3 regions of the Solibacillus sp. FSL W7-1464 genome follow, and region 1 is predicted to be linked to each of the others. Evidence: riboswitches for the same ligand, from Rfam matches in the RefSeq annotation. Region 1 holds a riboswitch; each other region holds the start of a gene.
The links. A riboswitch is a leader RNA that binds a small molecule or an ion and turns the genes downstream of it on or off. The one in region 1 is predicted to bind thiamine pyrophosphate.

Region 2: it holds a riboswitch for thiamine pyrophosphate, as region 1 does, so the genes downstream of both, thiW (energy coupling factor transporter S component ThiW) here and tenA (thiaminase II) in region 1, are expected to answer to the same signal.
Region 3: it holds a riboswitch for thiamine pyrophosphate, as region 1 does, so the genes downstream of both, thiT (energy-coupled thiamine transporter ThiT) here and tenA (thiaminase II) in region 1, are expected to answer to the same signal.

Annotation. Positions count from the first base shown of each region.
Region 1 covers NZ_JBBORC010000001.1:2,631,247-2,642,090, reverse strand. Annotated here, with positions in the region: gene MKZ25_RS13060 (acyl-CoA dehydrogenase family protein) at 1-599, opposite strand, end outside; gene MKZ25_RS13055 (sigma 54-interacting transcriptional regulator) at 710-2,791, opposite strand; gene MKZ25_RS13050 (acyl-CoA carboxylase subunit beta) at 3,054-4,616, shown strand; gene MKZ25_RS13045 (acetyl-CoA carboxylase biotin carboxyl carrier protein subunit) at 4,630-4,842, shown strand; gene MKZ25_RS13040 (NAD(P)H-dependent flavin oxidoreductase) at 4,859-5,839, shown strand; TPP riboswitch at 6,022-6,120, shown strand; TPP riboswitch at 6,187-6,285, shown strand; gene tenA (thiaminase II) at 6,361-7,053, shown strand; gene thiM (hydroxyethylthiazole kinase) at 7,031-7,774, shown strand; gene thiD (bifunctional hydroxymethylpyrimidine kinase/phosphomethylpyrimidine kinase) at 7,771-8,583, shown strand; gene thiE (thiamine phosphate synthase) at 8,567-9,184, shown strand; gene MKZ25_RS13015 (bifunctional 2',3'-cyclic-nucleotide 2'-phosphodiesterase/3'-nucleotidase) at 9,310-10,844, shown strand, end outside.
Region 2 covers NZ_JBBORC010000001.1:3,050,721-3,061,564, reverse strand. Annotated here, with positions in the region: gene MKZ25_RS15215 (methyl-accepting chemotaxis protein) at 1-1,416, shown strand, start outside; gene MKZ25_RS15210 (VOC family protein) at 1,534-1,929, shown strand; gene thiW (energy coupling factor transporter S component ThiW) at 2,389-2,895, opposite strand; TPP riboswitch at 2,984-3,072, opposite strand; gene MKZ25_RS15200 (cupin domain-containing protein) at 3,180-3,752, opposite strand; gene MKZ25_RS15195 (nucleotidyltransferase) at 3,813-4,607, opposite strand; gene MKZ25_RS15190 (3'-5' exonuclease) at 4,881-5,636, opposite strand; gene MKZ25_RS15185 (alanine/glycine:cation symporter family protein) at 5,750-7,294, opposite strand; gene MKZ25_RS15180 (cytochrome P450) at 7,632-8,882, shown strand; gene MKZ25_RS15175 (FG-GAP repeat domain-containing protein) at 9,055-10,302, shown strand; gene MKZ25_RS15170 (response regulator transcription factor) at 10,315-10,844, shown strand, end outside.
Region 3 covers NZ_JBBORC010000001.1:3,348,268-3,359,111, forward strand. Annotated here, with positions in the region: gene MKZ25_RS16765 (pseudouridine-5'-phosphate glycosidase) at 1-66, opposite strand, end outside; gene MKZ25_RS16770 (carbohydrate kinase) at 66-1,154, opposite strand; gene motB (flagellar motor protein MotB) at 1,331-2,086, opposite strand; gene motA (flagellar motor stator protein MotA) at 2,070-2,870, opposite strand; gene MKZ25_RS16785 (aminopeptidase) at 3,063-4,298, shown strand; gene MKZ25_RS16790 (hypothetical protein) at 4,459-4,659, shown strand; gene MKZ25_RS16795 (beta-class carbonic anhydrase) at 4,821-5,393, shown strand; gene MKZ25_RS16800 (GNAT family N-acetyltransferase) at 5,442-5,999, opposite strand; gene MKZ25_RS16805 (polyphosphate kinase 2 family protein) at 6,073-6,915, opposite strand; gene map (type I methionyl aminopeptidase) at 7,088-7,840, opposite strand; gene thiT (energy-coupled thiamine transporter ThiT) at 8,029-8,595, opposite strand; TPP riboswitch at 8,726-8,834, opposite strand; gene MKZ25_RS16820 (DUF4870 domain-containing protein) at 8,951-9,280, shown strand; gene MKZ25_RS16825 (hypothetical protein) at 9,348-9,476, shown strand; gene MKZ25_RS16830 (SMC family ATPase) at 9,580-10,844, opposite strand, start outside.

The sequences.
Region 1 (10,844 bases):
TCCAGTTTTTTTGTAACCGTAACGCCTGGACGATCCAACTCAACGATAATGAGGCTAATTCCTTTATGACCCTTCTGTTCATTTGTCCTCGTTACCAGTGTTATAAAATCGGCATTCGTCCCGTTCGTAATGAACATTTTCGAACCATTTATTATATATTCATCGCCGTCAAGTACTGCACGTGTTTCAATCCCTGCAACGTTGGAACCATGATTTGGTTCTGAAATTCCGATTGCACCTACTTTTTCTCCCCGTAATGCAGGTCGTACAAAGTTTTCGATATGATAATCGTCGCCGAATTCAGCAATCGGCGGTGTGGCCATATCCGTTTGAACTGCGATTGACAAAGGTACTCCGCCAGCCCCGCAACGTGCTAATTCTTCTACAAAAACGACGGCGCTGAAGTAATCTAACCCTTGCCCGCCGACATGTGTCGGGTAACGCAAACCTAGGTAACCTTTGTCCCCAAGTTTTTTGTACAATGACTTAGGAAATTGTCCTTCACGCTCCCAATGAACAATATTCGGTATAATTTCCTTTTCGATAAAATGTCGCACTTCTATACGCAGCTGTTCATGTTGCTCTGTGAAATAACTCATTTCGCTTCACCCTCTCCCTTTTAAAAACTTTATGCAAAAATGATGCCAAAGAATTCGTTAAACAAATGGTGATCCATTTTAAAATTGGAACGAGGCTATGAACGATCGATTCAGATGATCAAAGGAGAAAGTAATTTTTGTTCGTCTATTTCAAATTGCTTCAGCTTGTTGTAAAGGGCAGTTCGACTAATACCAAGCTTTTTGGCGGCTTTAGATTTATTCCCTTTGCATTGTTGCAATGTCTCGATTAATAGTTTTTTCTCTAAATCATCGTGCAAATCTTTTCGGCTTAGGTCTTGCGACTCCTGAACGGTAACGGATTGGGTTTGGAATTCCTTTGGTAGATGATGTATTTGAATAAAACGGCCATCACAGAAATGGCTAGAACGTTCAATGATGTTTTCGAGTTGCCGCACATTACCCGGCCATGTAAATGCTGTCAACAAGTTCATGGCTTCCGGTGTAAAACCTAAAATTTCTTTTTGATCCCTCTGGACAATTTGCTGCAGGAAGGTTTCTGCTAGTAGGCTTATATCATCTCTGCGCTCTTTTAATGAGGGCATATGCAAATGGATCACATGAATACGGTAGTACAAGTCTTCACGGAAAAGTTTGTTTTCTACGAGTTCTTCAATATTTTTGTTCGTTGCTGTGATAATGCGTACATTCACTTTCCTTGTTTTCGTATCTCCTAGTCTTTCAAACTCCTGTTCTTGCAATACACGCAAAAGTTTAGCCTGTAACGAAAGCGGCATGTCACCAATTTCGTCCAAGAAAAGGGTGCCTTGGTCCGCAAGTTCGAATTTCCCGGGTTTACCGCCACGTTTTGCGCCAGTAAAGGCACCGTCCGAATATCCGAAAAATTCTGCTTCTATTAGTTCCTGTGGGATCGCTGCACAATTGACCGTTATGAAACTGCCTTTTCGGTTAGAAGCTTCATGAATACATTTAGCAAGCATACTTTTTCCGGTACCGTTATCCCCCGATATAAATATCGGTAAATGGGAGTCAGATGCGATTAGTGCTTCCTTTTTGAGGTGTTTCATTTGCAAACTCTTTGAGACGATTTTGTTAAACGGACTATTTACCTGTTCCAGATCATCCATAGCTGATTTTAAGATAGGTACATTTTGTTCAACTACTTCAATATGTTCGAGTACGTTTTTCCATATGCTTAGCTGTTCGGACATAATCGTAATCAATGTTCCAAATACTTGTGAGCCGTCATATAGCTGTTTACATGTGACAAGACATGTTTTGCTGTTGATTTTGAGCAGTTCAATCGATTCTTTTTTATGGATTTGTTTAGCAATTTCCGGGGCAATGTCTTCTAATTTCACTGAATTTTCCGAAATATTAAATAATGAATGGAAGCCTGAATTTGTCCGGATGATTTCACCGGAACAGTTAACGATTAAAATAGCATCAAATGAGAGTTCAAGAGCCGTATCAATCATTTTCTCCAGCTTTTTCGTCGATGCAAGTTCTGTGGAAATGGCTTCAATTTCCGTTATATCACGGAACATCGTCATCGCACCGACAAGCTTTTCGTGTTCGATTAATGGTATAAATGTTGTTACAAATTTTCGGTTATTAATGGAAATAATCTGATTAAGCTGCTTATTTTTTTGAATGACTTCGAGCAATGGTTCTTCAAGCGTGCCATCAATTGCAATAATAGGTGAATTCATAAAATTTTTCTGTAAAAAAGGATAGATATCAATGGTAGATTTGTTGAAACCCGTAATTTGCAGCGATGTATTGACAGTAATGATAGCATCATGGATATTTTCGATTAATGTATGCATATAGGTAGTAATGTTCTGGTAACCCGTTAAAAACATTTGAATGAGATCTGCAGTCGTTAACACACCATAAATTTCTTGCTGTTCGGTTAGTACAATGGCATGTCCAACATTTCCCTGCACTAAAATATCCTTTGCTTTTTCAGCGCTAGTCGATGTATTTACTGTGATGATTTGTTCTTTCATGATGTTTCTTAGAGGAGTTTGTAATGTAGAGTCTTCAAGTACTGAACGATAAATGCGTGATTTTGTTACAAGTCCCTTCAAGCGGCCATCCTCAATGACACAGCAAATATCTTGTTTCTTTTTTAAAAATTCTTCAATTGCTTCCTGGACGGTTTGGTCTGCGTTCAATTGAATATAATCAGTATTTGCATAATCTTTCACGAACAAAATAATCACCCCTAAATTGTACAGTTATAAAAGTAACATAGTTAAAATATAACAATTTTAGCGTATTTAATATATAGTTAAAACATGATTTTAAGGATAAAAAAGTAAACTTTTCGAGAAAAAGTTGTAAAAATCGTAAATACAGGTGTCCAGTTTTGTTTACAGATTTGCATAGATCTGGAGTTTAAATTTTGCGTCCAGGTATTGGCACAATTATTGCATATAGAACTGTATAACGAAGAGGAGGAGATACTTAATGAATGAAATGATAAAAGAAGCTACTTTGACTCGCGAAGAAAAAATAAAAAAAGAAATCGGTCGAATTAAAAAGGGCGGACCTGAAAGTGGTCATGAAAAACTGAAAAATACTCAGAAATTATTTGTTCGTGACCGTTTGAAATTAATATTCGATAACCAGAAACTACTATATGAAACGGGTATTTTTGCCCGTTCGACGAAACCGGATCTACCTGGGGATGGTGCTGTTGTAGGAACAGGCCACATAGATGAACGGATTGTATTTTTTACTGCCAATGATTTTACGGTTAAAGCTGGATCAATTGGGGATATGCACGGCGAGAAAATTTTGCGTATTCAGGAAGCAGCCATTCGTGCAAAACGTCCGGTTCTGTATTTAATCGATTCTTCCGGTGGCCGAATTGATGAAGCGGGTGGTTATCATGTAGCAAAACATTCAGGCGGGCGAGTATTTTATAATCACAGTGTGATGTCAGGTCGCATTCCTCAAATCGGTGTGCTGTATGGACCGTGTTTTGCCGGGACTGCCTATATGCCTGTATTTTGCGACTTTACAATTATGGTCGATAAAATGGCAGGCATGGCGATTGCATCTCCGCGTATGGTACAGATGGCAACGGGTCAAAAGATCGATGTCGAAACTTTGGGCGGGGCAAAAATGCATGCGACGAAAAGTGGTTCTATCGATTTTCGTGTAGAAAGTGAAGAAGAGGCGGCAGAAGTAGTACGCAAATTATTATCCTATCTGCCGGACAGTTTTGATGCCCCGTTACCAGAGCGGGAAGCAGTTTTACCGAAAATCAATCCGGCACTGATTGATGAAATTATTCCGCAAGATCCGAATAAAGCATATGATGTCCATGAATTAATCGATGCTCTTGTCGATGCAGATAGCTTTTTGGAAGTGCAAAAAGAATATGCATCAGAGCTTGTAGTAGGGTTTGCCCGAATGAATGGCAAGGTTATCGGAATTGTAGCAAATCAGCCAAAAATTAAAGGGGGAGCCATTTTCCCGGAATCAGCCGACAAGGGTGCTAACTTTGTATGGACATGCGATGCCTACAATATCCCTCTTCTATATTTATGTGACACACCAGGGTTTATGGTAGGCAGTCAAATGGAGCATGCGGGGATATTGCGTAGAGGCCGTAATTTTATTTATGCAAGTTCTTGTGCAACGGTGCCTAAAATGTGTGTGATTGTCCGTAAGGCCTATGGAGCTGGTATTTATGCAATGGCAGGCCCTGCATATGATCCGGATACAACGATTGCGCTACCATCTGCTGAAATTGCTATTATGGGACCGGAAGCAGCCATTAACGCAGTGTACTTCAATAAAATTGCTGCCATTGAAGACGCGGCTGAAAAGGCGGCGCTAGTTCAACAATTACGAGATGAATACCGTGCCAGCTATGATATCCAAAAACTTGCAAGTGATTTAGTGGTAGATGATTTAATTGTTCCAAGCGAGTTAAGGGATGAATTGATTGCACGTTATGAAACATTTGAAAATAAGGACTATTTGTTGCCTGCCAAAAAGCATGGCACGATTTTAAGCTAAGGGGGAGTATAGGATGAGTGAAGTAAAAGCAATGATGGCAGGAACACTTTGGAAGCTGCTTGTAGTAGAAGGTCAGCAAGTCGAAGCAGGTGAGGAAATAGCGATTTTAGAGTCGATGAAAATGGAAATACCGATTTCTGCTGAAAAAAGTGGTAAAGTGAATCGTATAGCGGTAGCGGAAGGCGACTTTGTGGAAGCTGAAGAAGTACTAGTTGTAATTGATTGAACAAGGGGGATTTTAGATGGGGAATGTTCCAGAAATTTTACAAAACTTACGGATTCCAGTAATTGGGGCACCGTTGTTTATTATCAGCAATCCAAAATTGGTCATTGCACAATGCAAGGCAGGAATTGTTGGGTCGATGCCTGCGCTAAACGCAAGACCGGCAAGCCAGTTGGATGAATGGTTAGCAGAAATTACAGAGGAGCTGGAAAGTTATAATGCCAAAAATCCGGATCGGCCGGCAGCGCCATTTGCGATTAACCAGATTGTTCATAAAACAAATGAGCGGCTGGAACAGGATATGGAGCTTTGTGTAAAATATAAAGTTCCAATTATTATTACTTCACTTGGGGCACGTGAAGAAGTTTTTGAGGCAGCACATAGCTATGGAGGCGTCGTTTTCCATGATGTCATCAACAATTATTTTGCAAAAAAAGCGATTCAAAAAGGTGCGGACGGTATCATTGCAGTAGCAGCCGGTGCAGGAGGCCATGCTGGTCAGCAGAGCCCATTTGCGCTTATACAGGAAATCCGCGAATGGTTTGACGGTCCGTTAGCTTTATCAGGATCAATCGCACGAGGCCATTCGGTATTGGCAGCACAGGCGATGGGAGCTGATTTCGGCTATATTGGCTCACCGTTTATCGCGACTGAAGAAGCCTTTGCTCACCAAGAATATAAACAGATGATTGTTGATAGTTCAGCAGAAGATATTGTTTACAGCAATTTATTTACAGGAATCCACGGGAATTATTTGAAAGGTTCTATCGTTAATGCGGGGATGGATCCGAATAATCTAAAAGAAAGTGATCCATCTGCAATGAACTTCAATGATAATACGGTAAAAGCCTGGAAAGATATTTGGGGAAGCGGGCAAGGGATTGGTGCAATTAAAGAGATTACTTCTACACAGCAATTTGTTGATAAACTGGCTGAAGAATATGCACAGGCTTATGACGAATTGACAGGCAAAAGATCGGCTGTAGCCCATTTACAATAGTTGTCAGTGAGTGTGAAATAAACACAAATGCTATTTTTCTCTGAGGGAAAATAGCATTTTTTTCTGAGCGCTAAAAATTCATTTATATGCCGGGAAGCTTTCCGCAGGTGTGAGAGTAATTTCATAATTTTTTGAATTCACTTGCCCGGTTTGAAGTAGTTTGTTACACTCAGGGTAATTAAATGCATTTGCGGGGGGACACAGCAGTGTTGAGAAGGTTAAAACCTGACCCTTAGAACCTGGCCGTTAATACGGACGTAGGGAGCAAAGTACACGCTATACATATGTACTTACTTTGGCTCCGCGTATCCTTTACGTGGAGTCTTTCTTTTGCAAATAGACAAGCATTTGATTTGCGGGGGGACACAGCAGTGTTGAGAAGGTTAAAACCTGACCCTTGGAACCTGGCCGTTAATACGGACGTAGGGAGCAATGAAAAGTGGTACGTACACTTTTTGGGGACGTCTCTCTATATTGAGGCGTCTTTTTTGTGCTTCCGCCAACAAAAAGGAGGAGTAACAATGGGATTTTGTGAAAAGGTAAGGAAAGAAACGGATTTTTATTGGGAGGCCAGCTTCTATCACCCATTTGTACAAGGTATTGCAGATGGGAGTTTACCGCTGGAGAATTTTAAGTTTTATATGCTGCAGGATGCGTATTATTTAAAACATTATACGAAAGTTCTGGCTCTGGCAGCTGCAAAAGCGACTTCGGATGACGATGTTCAATATTTTCTGCAAACAGCAAAATTTATTCATGACGCAGAGCTGGAGTTACACCGTACAACGTTTCAAGAATTAGGGGTGACAGCGGAGGAGTTGGAACAATTCGAACCGGCTCCAGCAGCCTATAACTATGTAAGCCATATGTACAATGCAGTACATAACGGAGATGTAGCAGAAGCATTTGCGGCAATTTTACCTTGCCCATGGCTGTATCAGGAAATTGGGCAAAGGTTAAAAGATGCCTGCCCGAATGTCCCCCTTTATGAACAGTGGATTGCACTATATGCGTCCGATGAGATGCTACAAAATATTGAATTACAAAAATCGATGCTGGATCGATATGCGAAAGAACAACCGGCAAAGCTAAAGGTATTACAGGAACATTTTAAGAAAAGCTGCTATTACGAATGGATGTTCTGGGAGATGCCTTGGACGAAGCAAAGCTGGAAACAAGGGGTGTATGTCAATGAGCCTGCAAGCAATTCATAAAAACCAGCCGTTAGTCCATTGTATTACAAACTATGTCGTCGCAAATTTTACAGCAAATGGATTGCTGGCGGTGGGTGCTTCACCAGTAATGGCGGATGCGATAGAAGAAGCGGGGGAAATGGCTGCACAGTCAAACGCATTACTTTTGAATATGGGTACTTTGAATGAACGGACAGTAGATTCGATGAAGCAAGCTGGACTGAGTGCAAATAAGCATCATACTCCGGTTGTTCTCGATCCGGTTGGGGCAGGGGCAACGAAGTATCGAGCTGAAACAGCACAACAATTGCTAGACCTTTTAAAGATTGATGTCATCCGCTGCAATATTGGAGAACTGGCGGCTCTTGCGGGAGCGGATTGGTCTTCCAAAGGTGTTGATAGCGGCATTGGGGATATAGATGTTGCAGCGACTGCCAAACTATTGGCTACCAACTATCAATCTATTGTGATCGTTACAGGTGAACAAGATGTTATTACGGATGGGGATAGAGTCGAATTTGTAACGGGTGGTCATGAAAAAGTGACAAAGATGACGGGGAGCGGCTGCTTGCTGAGTGCATTTTGTGCTGCAGTGCTTGCAAACAGTAAAGAACCGTTTGGTGACTTACTAACGCTGCTGAACGAATATAAACAGGCAAGTGCCAATTCTGTTGCAGCTATAGGAACTTTCCACACAAATTTCTTGAATGAACTAGAAAATTTAGCGGAGGGACGACGATGATTACATGTACAATTGCAGGCTCGGATAGCGGTGGCGGTGCAGGCATCCAAGCAGACTTGAAAACGTTTCAGGAACTACGTGTATTTGGCACATCGGTCATTACCGCACTGACTGCACAAAATACCGAAGGGGTGCATGGGATTTATCCGACAACGGCCGATTTCGTGCAAGCTCAGCTAAAAGCGGTACTTCAGGATTTTGAGATAAAGGCAATTAAAACAGGGATGCTGTTTAGTGCGGAAATTATCGAAGCTATTGTCGCGTTACTAAAAGACACAGAAATTCCGCTAATCGTTGATCCGGTCATGATTGCAAAAGGAGGGGCCAGTTTACTGGAACAGGAGGCAACAACGGCCCTTAAGAAAAAGTTACTGCCGCTTGCAACTGTTTGTACACCGAACATTCCGGAAGCGGAAATCCTGACTGGGTATACAATTCAAACGGAAGAAGATATCAAATTAGCGGCGCAGGAATTATTAAGTCTAGGGATGGAATGTGTCGTCATAAAGGGTGGCCACTTAAACAGTAAGCATGCGACAGATACTGTTTTCATTCGCGGGGAGCAACCATTTAAAATGAAAACCGAGCGAGTGGATACGAAGCATACCCATGGAACAGGATGTACATTTTCGGCAGCAATCACGGCGGAAATGGCAAAAGGAAGATCGATAGAGGCAGCCATTATAGAAGCAAAAAAATATGTGCAGCTGGCAATTCGTCATCCGCTCAATATCGGTCACGGGTTTGGTCCGACAAATCATTTCGCCTATCATGAACAGCGAGGGTTGTGCAATGTCCATGTTTTTTGATTTAAATAAATATTTTGTAATGGGAACAATCAATTGTATACGCGACCCGCTGATTGTTTTGGAAGAAGCGCTACAGTCTGGAATTACGATGTTCCAGCTGAGGGAAAAAGGAAAAAATTCTTTAAAAGGCGATGAGTATATTCAATTTGCCCGTCAATGCCAAAAGCTGTGCCAAATATATAAAGTACCATTCATTATCAATGATGATGTCGAACTTGCATTAACATTAAATGCAGATGGGATTCATGTAGGTCAGGAAGATACCGAGGTAGAAAAGTTTAGATCTTTTGCGAAAGGTAAAATCGTCGGGGTATCGGTTCATACAATGGAGCAACTGGAATTGGCCATTGCCAATGGGGCAGATTATGCGGGGATTGGTCCAATCTATGAAACTTCAACAAAAGATGATGCGAGGGCACCGGTAGGGCTGAAGCTGTTGGAGGAAGCGAAATCTCAGTATCCAAAATTCCCGATTGTAGCAATTGGCGGAATCTCCACTGAAAACAGTTTCATTGTCAGGCAAACCGGAGTAAATGGAGTAGCCGTTATTTCGGCAATCAGTCATAGTAATACTATAAATGAAACTGTAAATATGCTTTAAATTGAAGTTTGTAAAAAAAGTCCTATTTTAATAGAAAAAGCCTGTACCAAAATACTCTTTTCCACTATTCTGGTAATTTAGTATGATAGTTCTGATGTACATTACAGAATATGGGAGTGAAAGGAATGTTGAAAAAACTATCTGCTTCAGCCTTAACGCTAACACTTTTAGCGAGTGGCATGTCAGCAGTTTCAGCGGCACCAGCAACTACGAATGAAAATATGACACGTGGAGAGTTTGTGAAAGGTGTAATTGATGCCTTGGGAGTAGAGATAGGTACAGGACAGTCTGTAAAATTCCAGGATGTACCTGATTCACTTAAACCTTATATTGAAAAAGCGGTGGAATTAAAGTTAATTAAAGGTAAAACTCCAACCGAATTTGCACCGAACGAAAAACTGACACGCACACATGCTTTCCTTATTGCGGCAAGAGGATTACAGGATGAGAAAACATATTCTGAAAAGGTATTGGATCAGTTTAAAGACGCAAATAAAATTGGACAAGGCAATCGCCAGGAAATGGCCAAAGCAGTAGCAACAGGGTTACTGACAGGTTTTGAAGACGGTACGATCCGCCCGAATGATTTTGTTACAGAAGCGCAGATGCAAAAAATTCTTCAGCGCTTTTTGGAAGAATACAGTCCGGTAAAAGCAAACACGACGGTTTCATTACGTATTTTAGGCACAACGGACATTCATACAAATATTGTAAACTATGATTACTACAAAGATACGCCAACGAATAGTTTAGGTTTGGCAAAAACTGCGCTACTTATCGAAAAGGCGCGTGAGGAAAATCCAAATACAGTGCTGTTTGACAATGGAGATGCCATACAAGGAACACCACTTGGCTCATATATTCAGTCCGTAACAAAATTAAAAGACGGTGAAATTCATCCATCGATTGCTGCGATGATTGCACTTGATTATGATGCGGCGACATACGGTAACCACGAGTTTAACTACGGCTTGGAATTTATCGATGAAGTAACGGATGATGCCCCATTCCCGTATGTTAACGCCAATGTGCGCAATGCAGCGACAAAGGAACTAATGTATAAGCCATATATCATGATTGAAAAAGATGTAGTCGATTCGAACGGTGAAAAAACGAAAATTAATATTGGGGTGACAGGTATTGTCCCACCTCAAATTTTGAAATGGGATAAAGCGAATTTAGAAGGAAAAGTAACAGTCGATGATTCGGTGGACGCTGTTAAAACAGTCGTTCCGCAAATGAAAGAAGCAGGGGCGGATGTTGTCGTAGTGCTTTCACACTCAGGTATGGGAGATGCTACACATGAAAAAGGCGAAGAGGATGTATCATATTTATTATCTACAATTGAAGATGTGGACGCCATCATTACAGGGCATGCCCATGGTGTCTTCCCGGGTGAAGTGGATAGCTCTATAAAAAATGTGGACATTGAAAAAGGAACAATGAACGGTAAGCCGATTGTTATGGCCGGCAAATTCGGTAGTCATTTAGGGGTCATTGATCTAGAGCTAGAGAAAAAAGGCAACGCTTGGGATGTTACAACAGGTAACGGCGCGGTGCGTGAAATCGCAAAAGATAATGACACTGTCAGCACTGAGGTTGTAGAAAGCGTGAAAGAAGCGCATGAAGGAACAATTAAGTACGTACGTCAGGCAGTAGG
Region 2 (10,844 bases), 420 kb from region 1:
GAAATAACAGGCCAGATTAATGTTGGGGAAGAGGGCTATGCAGTACTGCTTGATAGAAAGGGCGAATACATCGTCCACCCTGAAGAGGAAACAGGCACGCCACTTGGAGAGTCGTTCTACGATGTGTTTTACAGTAACGAAGCGAGCTCGATTGAGTACGATTATTTCGGTGACAAAAAAGTAGTCCGTTTTATCACAAACGAATTGACGGGCTGGAAACTTGGCGGAAATATGTATCTTCATGAAATTGATGAGGCGGCAGCACCGATAATTAAAGCAACCATTATCGTTATTTTAATTATGGTTGTAGTTGGTGTACTGCTAATCTTTATTCTGATCCGTTCAATTATTAGACCGATCAAAGATTTAAAAGAAAAAGCACTAATGATCAGTGATGGCGATCTGACGCAAACGATCGACGTGAAAACGACGGATGAAATTGGAGAGCTGGGACAGGCCTTTGGAGAAATGCAGGAAAGCCTCAAATCCCTCATTCATAAAATTGAGCAAAATGCGGAACTTGTCGCGGCTTCAGCAGAACAGTTGTCGGCGAACTCCGAAGAGACGACTGCTGTGACACAGGAAGTTTCGGCTTCGATTCAGCAAGTATCGCTAAGCGCGGAAAAGCAAAAGGACAGTGTCGATACAAGTGTCCATGCATTCGAGGAAATAACGGAGGGCGCTGTACAAATCGCGAATTACTCGGCGCAAGTTTCAGCACTTACAAACGAAACGACGAAACAGGCATATGATGGCGGTCAGTCTGTTGAAAATATTGTGAATCAGATGAAATCGATCCATCAGTCGGTCATCGCGTCCCATCAAACGATCCAGTCATTAAATGATCGTTCAAAACAGGTGAATTCGATTTTAAATATTATTACAGGAATCGCTGAACAGACAAACTTGCTTTCATTAAATGCCTCGATTGAAGCGGCACGAGCAGGGGAACACGGGAAAGGTTTTGCGGTTGTCGCCAATGAAGTGAAGCAACTGGCAAATCAGTCCCATCAGTCGACAAAGGATATTTATGAAATCATTTCAGCTATTCAGAATGACACGGAAAATACGGTCTCGATTATGGACCGCATTTCCCACCAGGTAGAAAATGGTGTGGAAGTTTCCAACGAAGCATTGGCGAAGTTCTCTACCATTATCGAAAGTATGGAGCAAGTAACACCGCAAATAGAGGAAGTATCGGCAACAGCACAGCAAGTGTCTGCCTCGATTCTCGAAACATCTTCCAGCGTACGTGAAATGGCATTATTTGCGCAAGACAATGCTGCGATTTCAGAAGAAGTAGCCGCATCTTCGGAACAACAGCTCATCGCGATTGAAGAAATTTCTACATCGGCACAAGCTTTAACAGAACTGGCACAGGAATTACAGCTCGTTATCGCGAAATTTAAATATTAAACGAAAGGCATCTTCGAATATGGAGATGCCTTTTTATAGGTAGAAAAGTTCGCGGAAAAGGTTAAAATAGGCTAAATTGAAGTGGTGTAAATTTGATTTCGGAAGGGGAAGGCTACAATGAAAAGCGCAAAACCATTTTTAATATTTCAAGGCGGAGTTGCAGAAGAGGCAATGAACTTCTACACATCCATAATCGAGGATGCGGAAATTACGAGCATTGTCCGCTATGGGGCAAATGAAGGCGGAGACGAAGGGAAAGTCATGCAAGCGACTTTTTCGATTAAAGGTCAGGAATTTATGTGCATCGACAGTAATTTAAAACATGAATTTGACTTTACCCCGTCGTTCTCTATTTTTATTACATGTGATACCGAAGAGGAAACCGACTATCTATATGAAAAACTGCTCGAAGGCGGACATCCGCTAATGCCGATCGGGGATTACGGTTTCAGTAAGAAGTTCGGCTGGCTAAATGACCGCTACGGCGTGTCGTGGCAGATTAATTTAGCTTGAAAATTGTGCCGGGTGTCATGCATTAATACCCGGCGCTTCATTTTCTAATAAAGGGCTGAGTTGTTCTAATATAGTTTAAAATCTTCTAATAAACGTGGGATTTTCTAATATAAGTGTCGGTTGTTCTAATAAGTAGGTGATTTGTTCTAATATCATCCGCAGATCTTCAAATATCCCGCCCGGAAGTTCTAATAAACGCTCAAGTCTTCTAATAAAATCAATAAGCTGGTGAAAATAGTTCTCCATAAATAAGTTGTTCTAATAAAATCCACGAAAGATCCAATATCCCGCCCCGAAGTTCTAATATCTGCTCCAACTCTTCTAATAAAACCGCTAGACCAGTGAAGAAAATCTTCCAGCAATAGATTGTTCTAATAAAGCACGCAGAAGTTCTAATATCCCGCCCCGAAGTTCTAATATCCACCCGAAACCTTCAAATAAAAACCCAACCCCGTCGACTCACCCCACATTCTGATAAAGCATCCCGCCAAACGCCCGGTTTCTCACCATCACCTTCAGCAAACCATAACCTAAAAGCGCACCCGCAAACGAACTCATCATAAATGCTGGTACAAAGCCGAACAGCGCTGCTTCCTGACCTAAAAATAAAATTGCAATCGGATAAGTAGCAACCGCACCGAGCAACCCTGTTCCAATCACTTCACCAACAGCTGCAAACGCCAGTTTCTTCGTTTTCGCAAACAAAAGTGCGGCTAGCAGTGCGCCGATCATACTTCCCGGATAAGCAAATAGACTGCCTGTCCCCATTAAGTTTCTCAATGTGGACGTAAGAAATGCCTGGAATACCGCATACCATGGACCGAGCAGTACCGCTGATACGACATTGGCAAAATGCTGAATCGGAAAAATTTTTGCAAAACCTAATGGGATGTATACCATACTGCTGAGAATCGTTGTGATCGCTGCGATAATCGCGGAGTAAGTAAGCTTTCTCGTTTTATTCATTTTTACCATCCTTTACAATAATTTTTGCAACAAAAAAACCACTTTCAATTAAGAAAGTGGTATCGTAGCCTAAACAAAAAATAAAAATAGGGGATCGATACTACTTTCCTACGCTAGTATTACCTAGATCAGGTGCAAAGGGTACTTCTCAGCCATTAGGCGCCCCTAGTAGTTTTACGAGCAGAATATCTGCTTCCAATATTGGGTTAATTTCACAATAATCATAACATGACCGCATCATTATGCAAGCGCTTTTTGAAATTTGATCCTTCGACCGAGATCAATCACTGCCCATACCCGCCGCCATAATTGCCGGGCTGGGCATGCTGCCAAGGGTTTGGCGGACCGATGAAAGTATTCGGTCTGACAGGGGCAACTGCCTGCTGCCACAGATTTTCATTCATGCCATAAGTATGGGCCATAATATTTGCCGGTGTCAGCTTAAGCAGATCAGAACCTAGAATCACTTCTGGTGTCGGAGCATTAAAAATGGCAAGCAGATGCGTATTGTTTTGCGTAGCGACTTCGTAATGCCACCACCCTTGAGGAACGTTCGCCACTTGACCGGGACTAATCGGGAAATGCATCAGCTGTTTCGTAAACGGATTCAATATGGAAACAATCGCCCTTCCTGTAATGCAGTAAACAAGTTCCGCCGCATTTTGATGGTAGTGCGGCTCAATGACATTATTGGCGCTCAAATAAATATCAAGCAGCGATATATTATCCAGCGTATTCAACTGGTTCACGCCAAGCAGGTTGATAAAATTATGCTGGTCTTTAACGAACAACGCATTTTTATTAAGATCGAATGTAAACTGCGGTTGCGCCGTTGTATAATCATGATTCGAATTCAATCGTTCACCTCTTTTTTTATTGTTGCTAAAGTATGCAAAAATTTACCGTTTCGTGCCTATCTACCAATAAGAGGATAAGGAAATAATCCAAGTGAAAATTAAAAGACACAATGTAGGACTACACATAAAAATTTCTCCAAAGTGGGCAGCCATGACTCGTTCATAACTTAGCCCAGCTTTAAGGAATCCGAAGAAATCCCCATGATGGATAATATAAATAAACGTACTCATTACCATGAGGGCGGACATAACAGATGCACTGATTGGCAAAGTAACAACGTAGTACGGATTGCCGCCAACATCCATATGGAGCGGAATATTCCACTGCTTACTGAAAATAAAGCTGCCAATGACGAGTATAAAAAGAATAAGCGAAATATTAAACGGGTGTTTCCGGTAATCGATCAGATCCAGCATTTTCTTTGTTTTTCCTTTATACTGCCAATCCGCATCATCTTCTACCCGTTCACCTTGCAGCACGAAAATTATTCCGGCTATCATACTACCAACAATTAAATACCACTTAAATAACGTATAAAGCAGCAGCCAGCTATAAAACGGTGCAATGACAAGAGGAAGAACGGCGAGGCCAATCAACCATTTATTAACCGGATAATTCGCCATAAGCCATCTGTTTAATGCGTCTCGTTTATCATTTGTACTCGCAGTTTCACGGTACGTAGTGAAACGGCTCATGACAAATGCGCCTGCTACAAATACTAACCCGATTGTAAAAATAACATAAGAAGTTTTCGGATAAACCGTGACATTATCATAATTTAAGATAATCCAGTTTCCGCTAATGGCGATGATCAATATCCCGGTAAACATCATATATAAAGAGAAGTTCCTCATCCATCCACCTCCAATTTATATATTCTACGACGACAGGCTGGAAATAGTTTCAACACAATGCATTCTGAGAACTTCTAATAATGTCCTGCATTGTTCTAATAAACAAAAAAATGTTCTAATAAAAGTGCGAACTTCTAATAAATCAGTGAGTTGTTCTAATAAACAGCCGCCATCTTCAAATAAAGCACTCCGATGTTCTAATACCCTGCGAACATTTTCTAATAACCATTTCAACTATTCTAATAAAAGCACAAAAAGCGACCACACACATTCTTACTGTGCAGTCGCTTTTTTCAAAATAAGCTGCAGTATTTCATTGGCACAAATCGCATCCGCATCGGCTGTATGATGGTTAAGCAGCGGAATGTTATACGTTTCGGCAATGACATTCAAGTTATTCTTCGGGCTGTCCAAATATTTGCGTGCAAGCAGTACCGTACACGCAGCCGGATTCGTTGGTCGAATACCGTTCCGGAAAAACTCTAGTGCGAGAAAGCTATACCAGTCAAACCCGATATGGTGACTCACAATGGGCATATCACCTAAAAAATCTTTAAAGGCATGAATGACAGGGGAGATGGTTTGCTCATCTTTTACCCGTTCATTCGTAATCCCATGGATATGCGAATTTTTGATCGGTTTTTCCGGATTCACAAAGCGGTGAAAAAGGTCCACCGTTTCTCCGTTGTTTATTTTCAGCGCGGCAATCTCCACAATTTTATCACCCCTTGCAGCAGAGCCCCCCGTCGTTTCAATATCGACGACGACATATTCGGGTGCATGCTCCAACAGTTCCACCATTTCCGCAACCTTTAAGCGCGGACTGTACGTTGTAATAAATCTTCTCAAATACTGCGCGGCCAGCTTCGTATTGTAGTAATGGCCATACCTTGTCCGGGCAATATAGCCGTGCTGTTCCAAATCATCAATTGCCTCTGCCGGATAGCTTGCGGCCAATGCTTCATGTTTGGCAAAGCCCACAATCGAGCACGTAATCATGATGCGGATATGCAGCCGTTCGATGTCCATAAACTTCACCTCTTTATTGGAACGTTTGTTCTGTAATTGAACCATATATAAAGGAAATAATAAATAAAAAAGCTGACCACTACCCGAAAATCCAGCAATGGTCAGCCTGTCACTTATTCAGAAAACGGATTCGGTACTGGCTGAAGACGCTCACGCACTTTCTTCGCAACGACCGTTTTTCCTTTTGAAGGAACGGTATTTGGTATCGAAGATCTTGCTTCGAGATCCTCCCAGAAATCCGCGTTCTTAATGCCTAACACTAATGGGTTGAACGTTGGGTTAAGGCCCAAGCGTTTTTGCGTATCGTAATCTTTCAGTGCGGTTAAAGCAGTTTTCGAAAGCAGTACGATTGTAATAACGTTTACCCAACCGAGCAGGCCTACGCCTAAATCGGTAATCGCCCAAATGAGTGTAGCCGAATTCACTGCACCGAAAATAACCATACCTAGAAGGCCGATGCGGGCAGTATGCGTAATGATTTTGCCTGCTTTGCCGATATTCAGCATTTCTTTAATGAAGGCTATATTCGTATCCATTTTGTAGAAGTACGTAATTAACGTAGTAAAACAGAACAGGAATAAAGATATTGTCATAAAGTACTGGCCGAATGTCGGAGAGATCAGTGTACTCATCGCAGACTGTGTATAAATTTCAGGATTTGCACCCGGAATATTCGATACGATGGCCTCGCCGGCATTTGGCGTAACATTATACATACCTGTAATTAAAATCATAAATGCTGTCGCTGTACAAATTAAAAACGTATCAATATAAATTGAGAATGCCTGTACTAACCCTTGTTTGGCAGGGTGCGAAACACTCGTTGCACCGGATTCAAATGTTTCCGTACCCAACCCGGCAGCACTTGAGAACACCCCACGCTGAACACCCATTGCAATGGCGGTTCCTACTAAACCTGCAAACGTAGCATTCAAGTTAAGCGCACTTGTCACGATTAATGAAAACATCGCCGGAATTTCGGATATGTTAACGACTAATAATGCGATACAAATTGTCACGTAAGCTAAAGCCATAAACGGAACTAAATATTCCGAAACAGTAGCGATTCGCTTTACACCACCGTAAATGATCACGGCCATTAATGCAGCAAGCAGTAAACCTGTTACAAGTGGGGGAACATTGAATGATTCCTGAACCGTTAAAGCAATCGTGTTCGCCTGTACTGTCGGCCATAAAATCCCGATAACGATAATTAAAATCGTCGCTGAAATGATGGAAAACCATTTCAAATTCAATCCTTTGTAAATATAAAACGGTGTTCCGCCGCGGTATTCACCTTCGATTTTACTTTTGAAAATTTGAGAAAGGGTAATTTCAATAAATGAAGTGGCTGCACCTAAAAATCCCATAACCCACATCCAGAAAACCGCACCGGGACCACCGAGGCTGATGGCCGCTGCAACACCGACAATATTACCTGTGCCGATACGACTGCCTAAGGACATCGCCAATGCCTGGAAAGAAGAAATCCCTGCACTGTCATTATTTTTTTCAAACAGCAATGTGATCATATCTTTAAAGCGCCGCACTTGAACAAATCGAGTTCTCAACGTAAAAATAAGACCTACCGCCAAAAATAGAAATACTAACGCATTACTCCAAACATACTTATTCAAAAAATTAACGATTTCCAACATTCATGTACCACGTCCTTTTTAATATTAAAAAATGTAAAACAGCACTGCGAATTTTTATGTAGAGCTTTTTTTCTGTCATCAGAAAAAAAGCGTTATTACTGTAGTTAACACAAACAAGCGGTTGTTAAACAAAATATTTCCGGTTGGTAGTATTTTTATTGCACTTAATGTAGTTAAAAAGCTCTCATAACAGGGGTTTTGCTACCAAAATGAAAAGTACAGGGAAGAGTCGACTCACTTTATCCTACTCTGCTCCAGAGTCGCCTGAAGTTTTTCCGAAGAATAAACAGGGAACGGATTACCAACAATGTTACTCATATAAAAGGAGATGGATGAAATGACAAACTCGGTACCGAAGGAAGAAGGACTTGACCACAGCCTGAGCCTTTTGAGGGAAGGTTATCTTTATATTTTAAATAGGCGCCAAAGCTTCCAGTCAGACGTATTCGAAACGCGGCTGCTAGGAAAAAAAGCGATCTGTATGGGCGGGAAAGAAGCGGCGGCTGTTTTTTACGACAACAGCAAATTTAAAAGAGAGGGTGTCGCACCAAACCGAGTGGCTGAAACCTTGTTTGGTAAAAAGGGTGTGCAAACATTGGATGGCGATGCCCATAAACACCGTAAACAAATGTTCATGTCGCTCATGTCCCGCGAGCGACTACAAAAACTGAATGAAATCCATGCGAAACAGTGGGAACACGCATTGGACAAGTGGCAGCGGATGGAAGAAATCGAACTATACGAAGAAACATTGGACATCATGTGCCGTACTGCCTGTGAGTGGGCAGGTGTGCCGGTGGAAGAAGAGGAGATCAAGAAACTGGCGGACGATTTACGGGCAATGTTCGAGTCGGCAACTGCTGTCGGACCATCGCATTGGGCGGGAAGACATGCGCGGAACCGGGTGGAAAAGTGGGTAGGCGAATTAATCGACCAAGTACGCGATGGTAAATTAAATCCCGAAGAAGGAACGGCATTGCACGCATTTTCGTGGCATCGGGATCTGGAGGGGAATCTCCTGGACACCAAAGTCGCCGCAGTGGAAGTCATCAATATTTTACGACCGATCGTCGCGATTTCCGTTTATATCAACTTTTCAGCACTTGCCGTCCATCATTACGCGGAAGAGCGTGAGAAGCTGAAATCCGGTGACGGAAAACTGGCACAAATGTTTGTTCAGGAAGTGCGCCGTTTTTATCCGTTCTTCCCATTTGCCGCTGCCGAAGTAAAAGAAGCGTTTACGTGGAAAGATTACACGTTCGAAGAAGGAACATTGACGCTGTTAGACCTGTATGGTACAAATCATGACCCGGCGATTTGGGAGAACCCCGACGTATTTCAGCCAAGCCGTTTTGAAAATTGGGATGACAGTCCGTTCAGCTTTATTCCGCAAGGTGGCGGCGACCACTATTTGGGCCACCGCTGTGCAGGGGAATGGGTAACAATCGAAGTAATGAAAGTGAGCCTGGATTTTTTAGTGAACCGAATGACTTATGATGTGCCGGAGCAGGATTTAAGCTACAGCAAAGTGAGCATTCCAAGTCTTCCTAACAGTAAAATAATCATGAAAAATGTTCAGCCACTATAAAATAACTCCGACAGAGCTTGCAGCCAATCGAAACATTGGATGCAAGTTTTTTCATTTCCCTATTATACATAAATTTGAACTGTAACCTTTTTGTAACTCTTTCCGTAGGAGTTGGCTATATAATAAACTTATTCCAGAAAACGATTAAAGCCAGCGTTAGTTAGGGGTGCGTATGAGAAAAGGCATTGGATGGGTAACGATTTTATTGATTGCATTGCTCGCGGGATGCGATCTTGTAAAATCTCCAAATGAATTAATTACTTCACCACAGCAGCAAGACGAGCAAAAAAGAAATCTAGAACAACAGCTAAAAGTATTGTTACCACCTTCCAGTGAACTTGTCACACCTGTGCAAAACGATAAAAATCAGTCCATTTTTATCGAGGATCTGGATGGTGACGGACAGCAGGAAGCCATTGTCTTATACAGAAATCCACAACAGAAATCGCAAATCCATATCGCTGTTTTACAAGAAGAAAACGCAAAGTGGCACGAAGCGGCGCATATCGAACCAAATGGGCAGGCAATCGATTACTTTGGGCTACATGACTTGGATAAAGACGGGGTCATGGAAGTAGTAGTGGGTTTAGGCGAAAGTGAGTTTGAAACGAAAAAACAGATGATGATTTATGTATGGCAGGACAGGAGCTTGAAAAAGACGGTCGAACGCAGTTATGAAGGGCTTGATATTTCAGATTATAATACTGATGAAAAATTGGAACTTCTTCTTGTGGACGGCGAAAGAAGAGCATTCTATACCGCTGAATTATTTCACTATGAATTGGGGGATTTAGTGTCCCTATCTGCAGTTTCTTTAAACAGCTATGCTTTTCATAAGAGGATGAAGAGCGGAAAACTAAATGACGGGAATCACGCATTATTTGTCGATAGTGCAATTGGTGTGAACGCTATGCTAACCGAAATTATTGCTTATGACGGTACAACACTGATAAAGGTAGGTGCTGAACAGGGTGACCTCGCGTATAAATCGCTTCCTTTATACAGCGCGGATAGGAATGAAGACGGCATAATGGAAGTCGGTGAAACGTATTTGCCCGAAGGATGGGTAGAGGAAGACTCAACTGAAACTCCGTACATCGTGCGCTATGTCACCTATTCCATCAACGGCACTTCTAAACAAGTGACAGAACGGGCCACCAACTTTGAACATACTTTTTATATAGATATTCCGGAAAAATGGCACGGTAAAGTGACCATTAAGAAGATAGAAAACGGCATTCAACTTGTATCACTTGCCAACAATAATCTGCTGTTTGATGTAATATGGGCGAATAAAGAAACACCGAATTCTGCGCATACAATATTAAAAGAAACGAAAGATACGATATATTATACGACGATAGAAGAACACCCGGATTTTCCTGTTGAAGCATTTCATTTGGAACAATTCGAGTTGTAAGCGGGGGCAAATATGACAAACATCCTAGTTGTTGAAGATGAATTATCCATTCGAAGTTTTGTCTCATTAAGTTTGAGAAAAAAAGGCTATGAAGTGGTGGAAGCCGAATCAGGAGAACAGGCATTACAATTATTTGAAAATAAGATTTTTGACGTTGTTTTGCTCGATCTCATGTTGCCGGGAATCGATGGATTTGCAGTTTGCGAACAGATCAGGAAAATGAATCAAAAGGTAGGCATCATCATGATTACGGCCAAAACTCAACAGAAGGATAAAATCGATGGCCTTGTAATAGGGGCCGATGATTATTTATGTAAACCGTTTAGTCTGCAGGAATTGGAAGTAAGAATTTTTTCGCTCTTGCGGAGAATAAATGTCACTGATGCGGCAACTTCCAAAATGAGCGATATGCTGATTTCCGGAGACTTCAAAATGGATATAAAAAACAATAAATTTTACAGTTCTGATGAAGTAGTGAAACTGACACCGACTGAATTCTCCCTGCTGCATTTTCTAATGGAGCATCCAAACGAATTGTTTAC
Region 3 (10,844 bases), 720 kb from region 1:
TACGATTGGTAAACCTTTCTCTTTAGCTTCTAATACCTCTTGTGAATATGATAAATATTGTTCCATTATAAATTCCTCCATTCAAGTAAGTTATCTTTTGTTAAATCTTCACGTACTGTTTTATCCGATTGCAATGTTTTCGATGCATTTACTAATCCGAGCTGGATTGCTTCTTCAAGCTCCTCATCGTTTAATACACCATGTAAAAATGCACTGACAAAAGCATCTCCTGCACCTGTAACATCGACAATATTTCTAGTTGCAATTGCTTTGTAATGTACTACATTGCCTTCGTTACCTACCATTACTCCATGTTCGCCCAGAGTGAGCACAACATGCTCCGCCCCTTTTTGCAATAGCATGTTAACTGCCTTTTCATAATGGCTAAATGTATTCAGCTCCACATTTAAATAGCTTTCCGCTTCATCACGATTGCAGATGAAGTAACGGATACCGTGCAAATCCTGCGACACATTTTTCATTTTAGGTGCGGAAACCGGGATAACCGCCAATGCGATATTACGCTCCATTGCGAAATTCCTAATATATTCTACTGTTTCTACCGGACTGTTTAAGTCAATGACAATACAGCTGGCATTTTGTAATATTGCTTCGTGCTTTTTTAAAACACTTGGCAGCAACTGATCATAAATCGCCATATTTGCCATTGATATTACCAGCTCGCCCATATTGTCAAGTACTGCTGTATAGGAACCTGTATTATAATCACTTAATTTCTCTACTAAATCCACATTCATCATACTCTTACAATTTTGTTCAATAAATGCACTATCATGATCTTCACCCATTACAGTAATCAAGGATACCCGGTTGCCTAAACGTCCTAAGTTTTCAGCGATATTACGGGCTACACCGCCTACCGATTCTGTAACAGCAGCAGGATTGGAAGTCCCTAGTTGGACATTTTGCTCAATAGTGAATTTACGATCGATATTGGCACCACCAATTGCAATGATTTGATTTTTTTCCGGCAAAACATAAGCACGTCCTAAAATTTCCCCTCGTTTTATAAGCGATGAGATCATATTGGCAAGCGCCGGCCTGGACATTCCAAGTTGTTCTGCCATTTCCTGTTGTGATAAGTAGGGATTTCTTTTTATTAATTGAAAGATTAATTTTTCCTTTTCATTCAACTTTATCACCTCGAATCAAACATTTGTTTATTATTATAAACTTTTGTTTAATTAATGTCAAATTTATATTAAGTCTTTTCATCCCGAGTAGTATGGAAGTACTTTCTACTTTATGAGCGATTTAATTTAATAAAAAAAGCTGTTCAGAAGGTTTCCCCTTCCAAACAGCTTTCTTGCTATTCCACGATCACATCGCCATTTTCTGCTATACGCGGCTGTACGAGCACTTCAACACGACGGTTTTTAGCTCTGCCTTGTTCTGTATCATTCGTAGCAATCGGCTGGAATTCACCAAAACCTTTTACACTGAAATATTTGGAATCAAGTTGCTCATTGCCCGAAACGATTTCCTTCATGAAGTTTACTGCACGCATAACTGACAGATCCCAGTTAGAGTCAAATTCCGGTGTCTTAATCGGTACATTATCTGTATGACCCGTAATGACAACATTACGCGGTGGATCAAACATTAATAGTTGCGCAAGCTCGTCAGCAATTGAATCGTATTCCGCTTTTACATCCGCTCGCCCCATATCGAATAAAATACTGTCCCGGATTGTAATCAATAATCCTTCTTCTGTCATTTTCGTTTCAAACTGGTCTTCCAGCTCATTAACGGCAATAAACTCATCCACACGGTTTTGTGTTTCTTGAAGATGTTCCTGATCCTCCATATATTTGGAGACTCCTGTTGGTATAGAACTATCCGGAGTTTGTATAAGAGATGTGTTATCCATTACACCTGTACTACCGGTAAAAATATCATTAAACACTGTAGACATTTGCTGTAATTTCTGCTCATCCACTGAGCTTGATGCAAATAGTACAATGAATAATGCTAATAATAACGTCAATATATCTGCATAAGGAACTAACCAGGACTCGTCAATATGCTCCTCATGCTTTTTATGTCTTTTACGCTTCTTTGCCAAGGCCACCCGCCCCGCTTTCGGTAATTTGCTTACGTTCTTCCATCGTTAAATATGAAGCCAGCTTTTGCTCGATTACACGAGGTGCTTCACCTTCAAGTACGGATAAAATTCCTTCAACCATCATTAGCTTTTGCTTAACTTCTACAGCAGATTTGCGTTTTAGCTTGTTGGCAAATGGATGCCATAAAACGTAACCTGTGAAAATCCCCAATAATGTTGCAACAAAGGCCGCTGAAATGGCATGTCCTAATTTATCAATATCAGACATATCTTTTAATGCAGCAATAAGACCGACTACAGCACCAAGTACCCCAAGTGTAGGTGCATATGTACCTGCTTGAGAGAAAATACCCGCTCCACTTGCATGGCGGTCTTCCAGCGCTTCAACTTCCTCTGTTAACACATCGCGAATATAGTCAGCGTTTTGACCATCGATTGCTAATGTTAGACCATTTTTTAAAAACGGATCTTCAATTTCAGCTGCTTTACCTTCTAATGCCAATAGTCCTTCACGGCGGGCTAAGTCAGCCCATTGCGAAAACATTTTTATCAGCTCAATATCACTTGCGAGTTTTGTTTCTGAAAACAAAATTTTAAAAAGCTTTGGAACCCTTTTTAGTTCTTTCATCGGGAAAGCGATTGTAACTGCAGCAATCGTACCGAAAATAATAATTAAAATAGCAGCAGGGTTTATTAGCACTTCCGGTGTAACACCTTTTAAGAACATCCCGACTAACAGGGCGATAAAGGCGATGATAACCCCAACAACTGATGATATATCCATATGTAGTACCTCCAAATTACGATGTCTTTTCTTTATTTCGGTATATTTAAATTTTTGTTAACTTCCTTTACACTAGTTATAAGAAGATTTTTTTGTTTTTGACACATTATTGTTCTTTTCTAAGCTGGAATATGACTATTAATGTGTCTGAAATTAACTAATTTTTAAGATAATTATTGGAGGAATGAATCAATGAATTCTATATTCGAAGCAAATTTAACGAAATACGCAGAACTGGCAGTAAAAATCGGTGTCAATATTCATCCGAATCAATATTTGTATATTGCGGCTTCTATCGAGTCGGCACCATTTGTACAAGTAGTTACTAAAGTTGCCTATGAAATTGGAGCCAAACAAGTATTTGTAGATTATACAGATGATCAAATTACACGTACTCGCTATGAGCTGGCACCGGATGATTCTTTCGATTTCTTCCCGCCTTGGAAAGTACAGGAGCGTGAATGGCTTGCTGAAGAAGGTGCGGCATTTATGAGCATTGTATCTCAAAGTCCGGATTTACTGTCGGGGATCGATTCAAAACGTATTGCAGCATTCCAAAAAGCTTCAGGCACTGCTTTGAACAAGTACCGTCAATATGTTCAGTCAGATAAAATCAGCTGGACGGTTATTGCTGCTCCATCAAAACAATGGGCTCGCAAAGTATTCCCGGATTTACCGGAAGAAAAGCAAGTAGAGGCATTATGGGATGCCATCTTTAAAGCGACACGCGCAGATCTGGATAACCCGGTAGAAGCTTGGGCACAGCATAATGACAACTTGCATGAAAAAGTTGATTACTTAAACAATAAAAACTATGCGAAATTACACTATACAGCACCAGGTACGGACTTGACGATCGAGCTTCCTAAAGGACATTTATGGTGTGGGGCAGGCAGTGTCAACGAAAAAGGCGAAGAGTTCATGGCAAATATGCCGACTGAAGAAGTTTTCACAGTACCGCATAAAGATGGTGTAAACGGGTATGTGTCTAGTACAAAGCCATTAAGCTATGGCGGTAATATTATCGACAACTTCAAACTTACATTTGAAAACGGACGTATTGTTAAAGTAGAGGCTGAGCAGGGAGAAGAAGTATTAAAAAATCTTATTGCTACAGATGAGGGCTCGCATTATCTAGGAGAAGTGGCGCTTGTTCCATTTCATTCTCCAATTTCTCAATCGAATATTTTGTTCTACAATACGTTATTCGATGAAAATGCGTCAAATCACCTGGCAATCGGCAGCGCCTATGCATTTTGCATCGAAGGCGGAAAGACAATGTCACGTGATGAATTAAAAGCTAACGGTTTAAACGAAAGTATTACACATGTCGACTTCATGATTGGCTCTGAACAGATGAATATTGATGGAATTACAGAAGACGAACAAGCTGAACCCGTTTTCCGCAATGGAAACTGGGCATTTTAATAACTGTATAGATTCCATTTATACAAGAAATAATTTTCAAGATGTCGCCATATTTACAATATTTTCTACATTAACTAACTAAATTACCCTACAATGTTCCAATTTATTAGGTTATAATTGGTTAATGATTGATATCACTAAATAGAGAGGAGTTTTTATAATGTTTGATCACCATTATCCGTTCTTATCCGACTACTATACGATAGTATTAGGATTTACGGTAATACTTCTTGTATTCTTATTTATGTTTATTATGTTCTTACGTATTGGTTTACAATCACACGACTCTGTTATAGTAGATTCAAAGGCAAATACATTTGCGCCAAACGAAAAATCATTGGATGGCCACCATCAGCATTAAAATTTTTACAACCACTTTATTGAGTGGTTGTTTTTTTATAGCGGATTTTTGCGATACTTCTCTCTTTTTATTATAAATTTAACCTTAATAATGCGCATTTGTTTGAATTATCTAAAAAATATTTTAAAATATAAAAGAATCGAAAGGGGTTTGAGGAACAAATGTCTGCATTACAAACAATTTTAGAGTTTAACGGAAAATTCGTAGATGAAAAACAATATGAACAGTATGCTACAACAAAATATCCTGATAAAAAAATTGTTGTTTTAACTTGTATGGATACACGTTTAGTTGAATTACTACCTAAAGCAATGAACTTACGCAACGGGGATGTCAAAGTTGTGAAAAGTGCAGGAGCAATCGTAAATCACCCATTCGGCGGGATTATGCGCAGTTTACTTGTAGCGGTTTATGAATTGCAAGCGGATGAAGTATACATTATCGGCCACTACGACTGCGGGATGAGTGCAGTGGATCCGAACGTCATGATCGGTCATATGCTTGAACGTGGGGTTAAACAGGAAACGATCGACGTCATCAATTACGCTCGGTTTGATTTAAAAGAATGGTTATGCGGTTTTGGGGATGTTGAAACAAGTGTATTAAAAAGTGTTGACTTAGTCAGAACACATCCATTAATGCCAAAAAGTGTTCCGGTACATGGTCTTATTATCGATCCTGCTACAGGAAAGCTGGATTTAGTAACGGACGGCACTGTAGACCAAAACCAATAATAAATAATTAGCGACAGTGCTCTTCAATGAGTACTGTCGCTATTTTTATTATGTGGTACCTTTATATTCCCGCTGTAAAATGGCATACATATAATGATCAACCCATTTGCCGTTTATATACAACAGCTCCCGTAATAGCCCTTCCCTTGTAAAGCCCGCTTTTTCCAATACACGGATGGAAGCAGAATTTTGTGGTGCGACATACGCTTCTATTCGGTGAATATTTAATGTGATAAAAGCGAATTCCATTACTAGACGTACCGCTTCGGTCACAATTCCTCTACCTGTAAAATTCTCATCCATCGAATAGCCGATAAAACCGCTTGAGTAAGGTAATCGTTTAATTGAATAAAGTGATATATGCCCGATTAACTGACCTGTTGCATTGTAAAAAATACCGAAAGAAAATTCACGGTTTGACTGCAGCAGATGTATGCTTTCCAAAATTTTATTATACTGAACTTGTTCTGTATAAAATTCATCGCGATGTAATGGCTCAAATTCGGACCAATACATTTTATTGTCCTTTAATAATTTTGCCAACCCTTTCGCATCGGACGGGGTAAATGTACGAAGCGAACATTGTTGCCCAATAAGTCGAACCATTGGACCCTCCTTCTTGTGAAATAGCTTGAATAAGCTTTTCATTGAACCACCTACATTTCATTTCAAAGCTTGCCTACTTTTTTTTCAACTTTTTCTTTTTTGATTTTACAGGCTTTGGTATTATTTCTATAAATCCCGATTTATTTTTATCTGCTGTTGTTTTATTGCCGCTTTCGAAAATGTTCGTAAGCTTTAGTCCACGCTTTGTAACTTCCTTTTCTATATGGGCAACTGTTTCTTTTAGCACTTGAACACGTGCATAGTTTTTGTCGTTCCCTGGGATTAAGTGCCAAGGGGCATTTTCCGAATCATTGCTTTCGAACATTTCATCCGCTGCCTCACAATATAAATCGAATTTATCACGGTTCCGCCAATCTTCAGCCGTCAATTTCCATGATTTATACGGATCGGCTGCTCTTTCATTAAAACGTTGAAGCTGTTCATCCGCATCGATATGAATCCAAAATTTAATCATTATATAATCTTCTTCTGTCAATTGCTTCTCAAAACTATTAATTTCTTCATAAGCCCGTCTCCATTCCGCTTCTTCAGCGAAACCTTCTATGCGCTCCACAAGCACCCGCCCATACCAGGAACGGTCGAAAATGGCGATTTGGCCATGCTGCGGCAACTTTCTCCAGAAACGTTGCATATAATGATACCGCATTTCATGGGGCTGCGGGGCTGAGATTGGCCATACCATTAACCCGCGCGGATCGATACGTTCTGTTAAGCGTTTGATTGCTCCTCCTTTGCCTGCTGCATCCATTCCCTCAAAAGCAATAATAAGACCGATTTTATTGTTAAATAAAAATTGCTGGGCATTAAGCATCTCGTATTGTAAAGCTTTCAATTGCTTCTTATAGATTTCCTTCTCCAGTTTTTGCGATAAATCCACATCTTTTAGCTTTTTCAAATAGTACTGCCTCCCCTACTCCATTTATTTATGTATATTTTACTTGAAAGTGTATGGAATTGGTAATTGTTGCAGTCATTTATTTGAATCATTTGATTATTTTATGTTGGCGTCACGTTTTGTTAGAACAAAAAAACGCGGGTGCACTTTTGTAGGCTCCCGCGTTTATAAATTAGTCTTCCAATGTTGTTAAAATGATCGGTTTATCTTTCGTTACGATAATCGAGTGTTCGATTTGGGCAACTAATGATTTGTCCGGTGTGATGAATGTCCAGCCGTCACCTGATTCTACGATATGCTCAGCCTTCGCCGAAATGAACGGTTCAACCGCCAACACCATACCTTCTTTCATGATTGTTGTATCCCAAGCATCGTAATAGTTCAATACATGGTTTGGCTCTTCGTGTAATGATTTGCCTAAGCCGTGTCCTGTTAAGTTCATAATTACCGTCAATCCGTGATCACGTGCTTCACGCTCTACCGCTTTACCGATCTGATTTAATTTCGAACCTGCTTTAACCTTTGTCATTGCACGGTCAAACGCCGATTTTGCTACAGTGCAAAGTTTTTCTTTATCTTCATAACCTTCACCAACGACAAAAGAAATACCTGTATCTGCAAAATATCCGTTTAAAGAGCCCGAAACATCAATGTTTACGATATCGCCCTCTTGAATAACCTTGTTCCCTGGAATACCATGTGCAACTTCATGATTTACTGAAATGCATGTATATCCCGGAAAGTCGTATTCGCCTTTAGGACCAGAAACCGCGCCTGCTTCCGCAAACATACGGCCTGCAATTTCATCTAATTCTTTCGTTGTCACGCCAGGTACTGTCGCAGCTTTCATCGCCTCGCGAATTTCAGCACAAATGCGTCCAATTTTTTTAAACGCCTGTATTTCTTCTTGTGTAGTAACAATCATGTGTAACTTCCTTCCTCTTAAACAATGTCTACCCTTAACTATAGCATACTTAAAATCGGTTGTAATTGTTCAAGGATTTAAAATTTTACCGGTTTATTACTATTTCGGTACAACTTTCTACCACGAAAAAAGAGAAAACTTGCAGCAGGAATAGTATCCGTTGCTGCAAGCCTTGAGTTTCGTATTCGTTATGTTGTTTTTACTTTTTGCAGTAAACGGGGTGCAGAAGTGAATAAAATAACTGCGATAATTGCCGTAAGTATTGTAGCAGGTACCATATAAGTACTGTTGTAAATAATTGAATAGGCCCATACATTATCATCGCCTGCATATTCTTTAAAGAACACGACACCTGCAAGCAAGTGCGATACAAATCTTAAAGCTCCGCCTATAAGTGCCCCAATGACGATATAAAGTGCCATTTTCACTTTATTGAGTGATTGTGTAGCCTGTAATAACGGCTTTCTTACAATTGCCGCTAATCCTACTACTGTAAAGGCAAGACCATAATCCAAAATTGCCTGTAGCCAGTGCACGATGTAAGCTCCGAACATCATTTGCATAACACCGATCAGCAAACCCGTTGCAAGTCCTGCCGTTAATCCCCAACGAATGGCCATTAACATAATCGGCACCATAACAAAGCTGATTGACCCGCCTTGTGCCCACATTTTAAACGATACTTGGTCCAATACCAGTCCGATGGCAGCAAATATCGCTATCTCCACCATCATCAATAATTTCTTTCTGTCCACAACAATTCCCCTTTCTTTTATCCGATGTAACAAAAGTGAAGAGGGATAGAATGGAACTTTTACTTCTTCCATGTATTCAGAAAAAGCAAAAAACGATAATCAGGACAAAAGCCTGACTATCGTTTGAACAGTCGGATTCTATCCACATCCCTACGCAAGTGCTAACTTACAGGTTCAAAGAGTCAGTGCAATCCCGTGCACAATCTCAGCCGACTTTCTCGGCACCCCTTGTGGTACATCTAAATTTTTATTGTTTGAACATGCTCATTGTAACGAATATTTTTACAACTTTCAACAGCTATTATTTTGAAACGTACTAGAATTACATATAATAGATAAGAAGGAGTGATAAATAATGGAATCGAAAGGTTTAAGTGCACTGAGCTATTTGAGCTTTTATTTTGCACCATTTATTTTACCGTTAATTATATTTATTGTTACGAAAGATGATGCCGTTAAAGGCCATTCTAAAAAAGCTTTCATTTCCCAACTCATTCCGATACTATTAGGGATTTTGTACATGATTTACTTTTTCACTTCTGTTCTTTCATGGGATAATACTATGACACTGAGCATTCAGGATTTTTTCATTAGTTCGCATTTTATCGGATTTATTCTTTTAGTTGTTATTACCTTCATCCTGGCGATTTGGAATCTAGTTCAAGCAATTAAAGTTTTACGGTAATGTTTATGAAGGCTCCCATTATGGGTATATTTTTTATACGAACTGTATTCGTTAAGGAGTGTATATTATGAAATTAAATAAACTCATTAAAACAGCAATTAAATATGGGCCAATCGTGTACCCCATCATTAAAAAAATGATGGATAAAAAATCTACACCCCAACCAGCAACTACACGACGAACTCCAAAACGTTAATGCAAAAAAACACATTTCCCATTTTTAACTGTGAACTGCACCTCCAATTGTTAGATGTGTCTAGCAATTGGGGTCGCTTCACTGGAGGGAAATGTGTTTTTTCTTATTTAAGAATAATCTCTGTTTTACTGTAGCCTTCTTTTAGCTTTTGGACTTGTAAAATAGCGGGCATTGCTGCTTTTAATTCGGCCACATGGGAGATGACACCGATTAAACGGCCTGTTTGCTGTAGATCGATCAATATATCGATTGCCCTTCTTAATGCCTCTTCATCCAATGTACCAAATCCTTCATCGATGAACATCGTATCGATATGCACACTTCCTTGAACACTTTGAATAACATCGGCCATTCCTAATGCCAATGAAAGTGAGGCATTGAATTTTTCACCGCCGGACAGTGTTTTTACATCCCGTGTTTGCCCTGTATGGCTGTCAAATACATCGATACTGAGTCCGCTTTGTGCATTTCCTTCTTTCCTTCCTGTAGATTTCAAGAAGTATTGGCCATTTGATAAGACACGCAAACGTTCATTTGCCGCATGTGTCACTTTTTCCAAATAGCCGATTTGTACAAAACGCTCAAATGAAATTTTCGCATCATTTTGACCGCGGATTAAATTGTAGACATGTTCGACTTGCATCAGTTTCGCTTTATAGCTTTCAATTTGCTGTGCGGATTGGTCAAGTTTATCGCGCGTCTCCTCACATTGCTCCACATAGGACTGAATCAATGTCATTTTCGAGTACTGTGCCTCAATCTGCTCATTCAGCTCATGTATTTGTTGCTCACATGCCGTTAAATCGGCACGTTCTTTTCCTACGAGCAAAGGTTCTTCCTCAGTAATTTGTACAGATAATGTATGAACGTTTTGCTTGTACGCTTCAACTGTATCTTGTATTTGCTGCTGTACATTTAATGGCAGCAGCGCAGTCCTATATGTTTCCAAATCGAAACCTTCCTGCTGCAATGCTGACTCAAATGCTTTTTGTGATAATAGAGTTTCCTGCTGTTTTTCTATTACAAGGTTTTGCGCATGCAGATGGTTCACTTCACAAGATTTTTCATCTAATTGAATCTTTTGCATCGTTTCAAGTGCACTTTGAATCGCAGCTTTTAAATGGCGATGTTTTTGCTGCTGACTTGACAATTCTTGTGTTACTTCATCCAAGGTAGAGAACCGAGGCAATAATGACTGTTCACTTTGCTCAAGCTTCCCTTTTTCCTGCGCATATTGTTTATCGATCTCGATTACATATTGCTGCCCTTTTTCAATACGCCCTTGCAGCACTTCTTTACTTTCCAGAAGCTGTGCCAGCGTTTTCTTTTCAGCGATAAGCTGTGCCTGCTGCTGTTTCTGCTTTGTCA